Regions from separate parts of the Paenibacillus sp. EB106-05-06-XG162 genome, predicted to be linked through region 3. Evidence: riboswitches for the same ligand, from Rfam matches in the RefSeq annotation. Region 3 holds a riboswitch; each other region holds the start of a gene.
The links. Region 3 has a riboswitch for cyclic di-AMP ahead of AC3WU2_RS18625 (C40 family peptidase). Riboswitches for the same ligand answer to the same signal wherever they lie in the genome.

Region 1: it holds a riboswitch for cyclic di-AMP, as region 3 does, so the genes downstream of both, AC3WU2_RS19230 (3D domain-containing protein) here and AC3WU2_RS18625 (C40 family peptidase) in region 3, are expected to answer to the same signal.
Region 2: it holds a riboswitch for cyclic di-AMP, as region 3 does, so the genes downstream of both, AC3WU2_RS27855 (C40 family peptidase) here and AC3WU2_RS18625 (C40 family peptidase) in region 3, are expected to answer to the same signal.

What each region holds. Positions count from the first base shown of each region.
Region 1 is NZ_JBYTDT010000009.1:145,033-147,302, reverse strand. Features, by position in the region: gene AC3WU2_RS19235 (polysaccharide deacetylase family protein) at 1-235, shown strand, start outside; gene AC3WU2_RS19230 (3D domain-containing protein) at 297-1,028, opposite strand; cyclic di-AMP (ydaO/yuaA leader) riboswitch at 1,031-1,205, opposite strand; gene AC3WU2_RS19225 (Nramp family divalent metal transporter) at 1,376-2,270, opposite strand, start outside.
Region 2 is NZ_JBYTDT010000022.1:26,537-28,806, reverse strand. Features, by position in the region: gene AC3WU2_RS27860 (diaminopimelate dehydrogenase) at 1-288, opposite strand, end outside; gene AC3WU2_RS27855 (C40 family peptidase) at 436-936, opposite strand; cyclic di-AMP (ydaO/yuaA leader) riboswitch at 942-1,078, opposite strand; gene AC3WU2_RS27850 (carbamoyl transferase) at 1,411-2,214, opposite strand; gene AC3WU2_RS27845 (M1 family metallopeptidase) at 2,227-2,270, opposite strand, start outside.
Region 3 is NZ_JBYTDT010000009.1:588-2,857, forward strand. Features, by position in the region: gene AC3WU2_RS18620 (AraC family transcriptional regulator) at 1-637, shown strand, start outside; cyclic di-AMP (ydaO/yuaA leader) riboswitch at 1,044-1,176, shown strand; gene AC3WU2_RS18625 (C40 family peptidase) at 1,181-1,648, shown strand; gene AC3WU2_RS18630 (hypothetical protein) at 1,925-2,270, shown strand, end outside.

The DNA.
Region 1 (2,270 bases), 140 kb from region 3:
TTGGAATGTTGATTCGCAGGATTGGCGAGGTCTTAGCGCTCAAAGGGTCATGAGCAATATCTTAACGACAACCCGGCCGGGTTCGATCATTTTGCAGCACGCTGGAGGGAATGTTGGGGGCGTCTTGAATGGAACGTTGGAAGCTCTGCCTCGCGTGATTGAACGATTAAAAAATAAGCGTTATCAATTCGTCACACTCACCGATATGTTTCATGTGCGTAAGAACAATGCATAACGCGATGAACGCAGAAACGCTTCCTGCATCCTTGTTCAAGGATGGGAAGCGTTTTTCGCATTTAGGATAATACAAATACTTTTACATTTTGAATGCCGAATTTACTTGCACTCGATTGCGTTGTATCTACGAAGATATCAATGCGATTCCCTTTTATGCTGCCGCCAATGTCATTGGCTCTACCGACGAACCCACCGGCTGGCAGACCGTTGAATGAATAACCCGTTACGAATACTTTAGTACCTAGCGGAATCATATCAGGGTCTACAGCAATGGTACCATGCGTTAATTGATTACCGAAATAATCTTTTCCTGCCCATGATCCATTCTCACTAGCAGCTGCAGTATAGGCTGTCGCTTTCACATTTAAGGATTTCTTGTAGCTTGTAGGTTCTCCAGAGATATGGACCACATTATCCGACGATGCAGATGCAGACACTGCTGCTTCCTTTTTCTTCGGTGCTGGTTTCTCTTCTTTAATCACAGCAGGTTCCGATGCAGATTTTGCAGTCACCTTCGAATCTGCCACAGGCGGTGCTGAGGCAACCTCAGCTTTTGTTTCTTTGGCTCCAGGAAGTTCAATCTTTAATCCTTGATAGATATTGAGGGGATCGACGTTCGGATTCGCCTTCATGAGATCATTCATATCGATGCTGTTCGTCTTTGCGATTTTGAAGAACGTATCTCCGTCTTTCGCGTAATAAGGCGCTGCTGCAACAACAGTAATCGATTGAATAGCTAAGAATGCAGTAAACAACGTAATGGACAATTTCTTCAGATTAAAAATTTTCATAATTCCTCCTTTTCATACGCCTACGAGGTTAGTTGTCGGGTTTGGGTTGAGGATACAACCCTACGCTCACGGCGCTTCACCCCTAGCTGAATCGATTCTTGTGGATTTTGGTATTATCCGTTCAGCTGTGAATCATCCCCCGCACTTCAACAAGCGAAGTTTCGGCTCAATCAATATATCACAACTTTGTAACCAGTGCGCAAGCAAATTTTAACAAATCGTGCAACCGCGCGGTATATCAGCATTTTTTGTGATTAATTTTTTGATACAATTACAGCAAAAAGACCTATTCTTCGAGTTTTGAGGCTCGAATCGAATAGGTCTTCCGATGAAAAAACGACTTTTATTTAGCCAAAAAAGGTACTGTATAACAGATATGCATTCAATACAATGATGACGATGGTTACGAACCATGCCGTCCATTTGATCCAAGACTTATTGACAAACTCACCCATTTTCGCAGGATCGCTTGTAAATTTAACGAGTGGTACGACTGCAAAGGACAGCTGGAGCGAGAGAATCACTTGACTCAGGATGAGCAAATCACTAACACCCTTCTCACCATACATTACCGTTACGATAACCGCTGGAATAATAGCGATCATCCGCGTAATTAAGCGGCGCAGCCATGGTTTGAGTCGAATATTCAGGAAGCCTTCCATGACGATCTGTCCTGCTAACGTTCCTGTTAACGTCGAGTTCTGGCCCGATGCGAGTAGAGCGACCCCGAAAACGATACTGCCTAGTGTTGTGCCGAGTAGTGGTGTCAACATATGATAGGCATCTCCGATATCCGCAATGCTCGTCATGCCCGCTTCATGGAAGGTGGCAGATGCAATGATCAAAATCGATGCATTGATGAATAACGCGAATAATAGGGCGATGGATGAATCCCAAGTCGAGTATTTAATAGCTTGGCGTTTCCCTGCCGAGTTCTCGTCGTAGCCCCGGGTCTGTACAATGGATGAGTGCAGATACAAATTATGAGGCATGACGGTGGCCCCTAGAATTCCGATCCCAATATACAACATCGTTGGGTTCGTAATGATCTCAGCACTAGGAATGAATCCACGTGCAATTCCACCAAGATCCGGTCTGGATAAGAAATATTCAACCGCAAAACAGCCGCCAATCGTTACGATCAATAAAATGACTAATATCTCGATATATCGAAACCCTTTGTTCTGAAGAAGCAGAACGATGAGGACATCCACTGCGGTGATTAATACGCCATATACAAGT
Region 2 (2,270 bases), on a different contig from region 3:
CGCATGCGTGTCGAAGCTGTCGATTGTGTTGAACATTCTGGCGATGACAGGTGTCTGTTCTGGAAGATCCGTCGCCGAACCTCCGCACAGAATCATCACGTCAATGATGCCTTTATATTGCTCTGTAGCGGAAATGTGCTCGAATTTGATACCTTCTGTTGCGATTTGATCTGGCTGTCTGCGAGTGAATACCGCTACGAGCTCCAAGTCTTGGTTCTGACGAATGGCTTTCTCCACGCCTTTCCCCAAGTTACCGTAACCAACAATACCTACTTTAATCTTTTGCATTGATAAAGTCCTCCTCTAGGGTATTCCAATAATCTGCTTGTCCACCCTTTAAAGTATATAGATATATTACATTAAATGTAAACTATAAATCTAAAAAAGAAACCCACGAATGTTGTCCAATGGATGGACTTCGCGGGCTACTTCTTATTATTCTACATCATCGTGATCTTGATTTCCGTCATTGTCATTGGTGTCATCAAAAATGTCCGAATTCGTCACTCTTGTTGCACCAACATAACGTTTCACATAATACGAATCGCTTAAGCTAGAAATTGTAATCCCTTTTTTGCTGGATGCATGTGCAAATTTGTTCTCGCCTACGTAGATGCCGACATGCGAGATGCCTTTACCGTTTGTATTGAAGAATACGAGATCTCCGGTTTGAAGATCAGATTTTGCAACTTTCGTCCCCATCTTGTACTGGGATCCTGATTGGTGTGGAAGTTTGACGTCGAATTGCTTGAAGATATACATCGTAAATCCAGAGCAATCAAATCCACTTGTCGATGTGCCACCGCTCTGATAGCGAGTACCAAGAACATCCTTAACTTCTTTGTCAAGTTTGGAATCAGCAGCGAAAGCGCTACCAACTGAGACTGCCATCGTTAATGCAAGTGTGACGATCATAGAGCTGAATAACTTTTTCAAAAGGGTAAAACTCCTTCCAACGCCTACGAGGTTAGCTAAGGGTTCGGTTGAAGGCTCCCTATGATCCCTTACTTGCAAGATCAATTCACCCAAAGATGGTTCCCCCGTTTCCTGGTGCGCAGGAACTCGGCTTCAATGATTTGGTGCACCGGATACAAATAACAATAATGACAAAATTGATTACAAACTTATTACAAAATCTTAACTAATTGTTATTCTACCAGACGGTCTGCGCTTTGACAAACCCTTTTTACGTTTTTATCCCATTTTTTTGCGAAAAACAGCGAATAACCCGAGCTTCGCTAGGCGAAATTCGGGTTTATTCGTTACTTCCCTATGATATTTGGACGAGTATCGGCATTCTGAGAGCTTCCAGGGCGGGCGCTCGCTTAGATTTATTTTATTTCTTTTTCGGGGCCCCTGCAAAGTACCTGAACCAGCTTCGAAGCAATAGCATCACTTTGTCGGGTTGAATTAGCATTTGCTCTGCCACAATTTATATTGTGCTGCAATACCCCATACCTTGACGATGGAGCGGACGAGATGATAGGTCTGATGAAGAATAATGGCAAGGAGTCCTGTCCAGATCCATGCGGCCGCTGTGAAAATTCCGCTTATCAATAACAGCAGTGCAAGTAATAGAAGGGTGATCCCCAGGATCATCGGCAGATTTTTGAGGGAGAGGAGCAGCCCTTGGAATACCCCGGCCTTGCTCACCTGTCCAAATTGCATAAATAAGAACAACTGGTGAATGATCCAAGCGAATACAATCCATCCGAAGATGATCGGGAGGAAGGATATCCCCAGGTGCTCTAGATCGTAGAGCTTCCATTCCTGATAGAAGTATGGAACTACCCAGTATGCAGGAGCAAGGATCAGCAGGTTCTCCAGCCAATAGAATAAGCAGACCGGCTTCCAAGCGTATTTAATGCCTTTGAAGAACAGGAGTCCTTTATCGTCTTGGTGATGAATAGAATAGTAGAGTCCTGCGTTGATGAATGGGGTAATTAACATGCGAATCAAGAACAGCCCTGCGAGCATCCAGAGGTAATAATCGAGGATGTCCGTCTTCATAAGTTGGAACTGACTCTCAATCAGGAACATCTGCATACTCGTCTCGGTGGGGTGGGGATCCGGGTAGTGTTCCAGAATAGGAACCACGATGGCGTCGATAAATCGATAGAGGAAGAAGCCCCAGATCAGCTGGTACAAGAATAGAATAATGACGATATAAAAATGATGTTTGACGATGCTAAAGCTTTCTTTAATATAATTCATTCCGGGTTCACCTCACCATCCGAGTGCGTTCAAGATACTCTCGATCAGTTTCGCTG
Region 3 (2,270 bases):
TTCACCCGATGCGTTTACACGTGCATTTATAAGCTTACATGGAACAACCCCAACCGAAGCAAGAACTAACAACCGTTCACTAAAAGCATATCCTCCAATGACCTTTCGATTATCTATAGGAGGTAGTGAGCCAATGAAGTATAGGATTGAGTATAAGGATTCGTTTCAACTGGTTGGGATCACGAATCGTGTTACAGCAGTAGATGTTGGGGAGCATCCAGGTGTAGAACAGGTTTGGAAATCAACAGAGATTGAGACGTATGCCGAACTAAAATCTCTTAACAATCAAGAGCCTTACGGAATTCTACATGTGAGTTTTGGAGAAGGTGTACGTGAGAAGCGAGATTATGATTATTACTTGGCCGTGGCAACTACGAACCCTTGCCCCGAAACCTTCTCACAATTCATTGTGCCAGCTAAGACATGGGTAGTATTTGAAATGAAAGTTCCTTGGGAAAAAGAAAAATGGCATCGCATCTATGGGGAATGGTTTCCTTCCTCAGGATATGAGCAAGTTGAAGGACCTATGATACAGGTTGGTCCTGAAATCCAAATTGGCGTTGAAAAACAGGTGTTTACTGAAGAATTGGATGTCGAATTATGGATTCCCGTTACTAAGGTTCAGCATAATAGATAATTGTACAGACTGCCGATATTGAACGGCAGTCTTGCTGTGTTTTAAGAAAGGTTCATTGAAGTAACGGGCAGTTTAATGAAAAGATATTGAGTTAATTTAAAAGCTATTAAGCTAGCAGTACACTATACCGCAATAAGCATTTGGGAATAAGGTTAATTATTACATTTTTGTATCTTTTATTGGTGCATATCGGTATTCGTCTAGACAGGAAAGATAAAGAGGATAGACCCCACGAATAGGAGTTGATTTGCTTTTGAGAGGCTATTTTCTTGATGAAAGGCTCATAAATAGTGCATTGTATTATATGGTAGTGCAGAGAATATATAGATAAAAATTTAAAATATTGAATTTGTGAAAAGGTTGACATCGATTACTCGGTATATTAAAGTATAAATAGTTACAAAATATTAACCAATTGCCGAATTTCGTTTTTGAAAACGGGGGAACCATCCCGGGTGAATTATTCTTGTAAGCAAGAGAATATAGGGAACCTTTAACCGAACCCTCAGCTAACTCCGTAGGCATCGAAGGGAGAACAAGGTTCTGAAGAAACTCATCTTATCTTTATTAGGAGCTGCAGTCGTATTCACTGCCGCTGCACCAAGTACATTTGCAAGTGAGGTTAAGCTAGAAAGTGAAGTGAATCACGTACTAGGGACACCATATTTATGGGGTGGTACCACTGTTGCAGGGTTTGATTGTACCGGATTTATCTTGTATGTATTAAAAAAATTTGATGTGACTGACCTACCGCGCACATCCCAGTCACAGGCTAAAGTAGGGACACCGATAGCTAAAAAGAACCTACGAACGGGAGATTTAGTGTTTTTTAATACCTTAGGTACGGGTATCTCCCATGCAGGAATTTACATAGGTGACAATCAATTCGCTCACTCCTCTAGCAGTAAGGGAGTAAGAATAAGCAAGTTGACGGATACGTACTACCAAGATCGTTATGTTACAGCTCGGCGTGTAGTAGATGAAAAGAGTTATCATGAAATGGTGAATTAGTGTTTGCATGAAAAAGGATAAGCCTGATCTATACCCCATAGAGTAGACACCTAAAAAAGGTCTACTCTATGGGGTACTTTTCTATATACTTAAGGAAATAAAAATTCGGCAGTAGCGGCTTTGGATGAATTCGAGAGGGAATGGGGCAATAAATATGCCTATACCTCATAATACGATTGGGCAGGATAGTTTAAAACATTTTCAAATGAGATGATGTAACTAATACGGTAAAATCACGTCTATATATAGGTGATTTTATGTTAAAAGGAGCTTGGGATGCGTCGAAAAAAAACATTTATTATACCTGTTACGGGATTTTTAGCTTTACTGGTAGTGTTCATTTATTTAACTCCATTTGTAGGAAACCTAGTAGCAAATACAAGGTTTGAAGGATACGCTAGGAACGTTGGTATTAGAATAATTAAAAAATCCCCACCTCTTCCCAGTGTTGCTTCGGGGCAAACTCAAATTCCAGTTATCCAGAGTAGTTATTGTTGGGGCAATTTAGGATGTGCAGATTATGCAGGAGGAAATACAATGTTAAGAGGCATTACACCTACTGCTATAACTCCTGAAGGAGACATTACAGTTTCTTTTGCTTATAAACCAGCACCTAATGGGT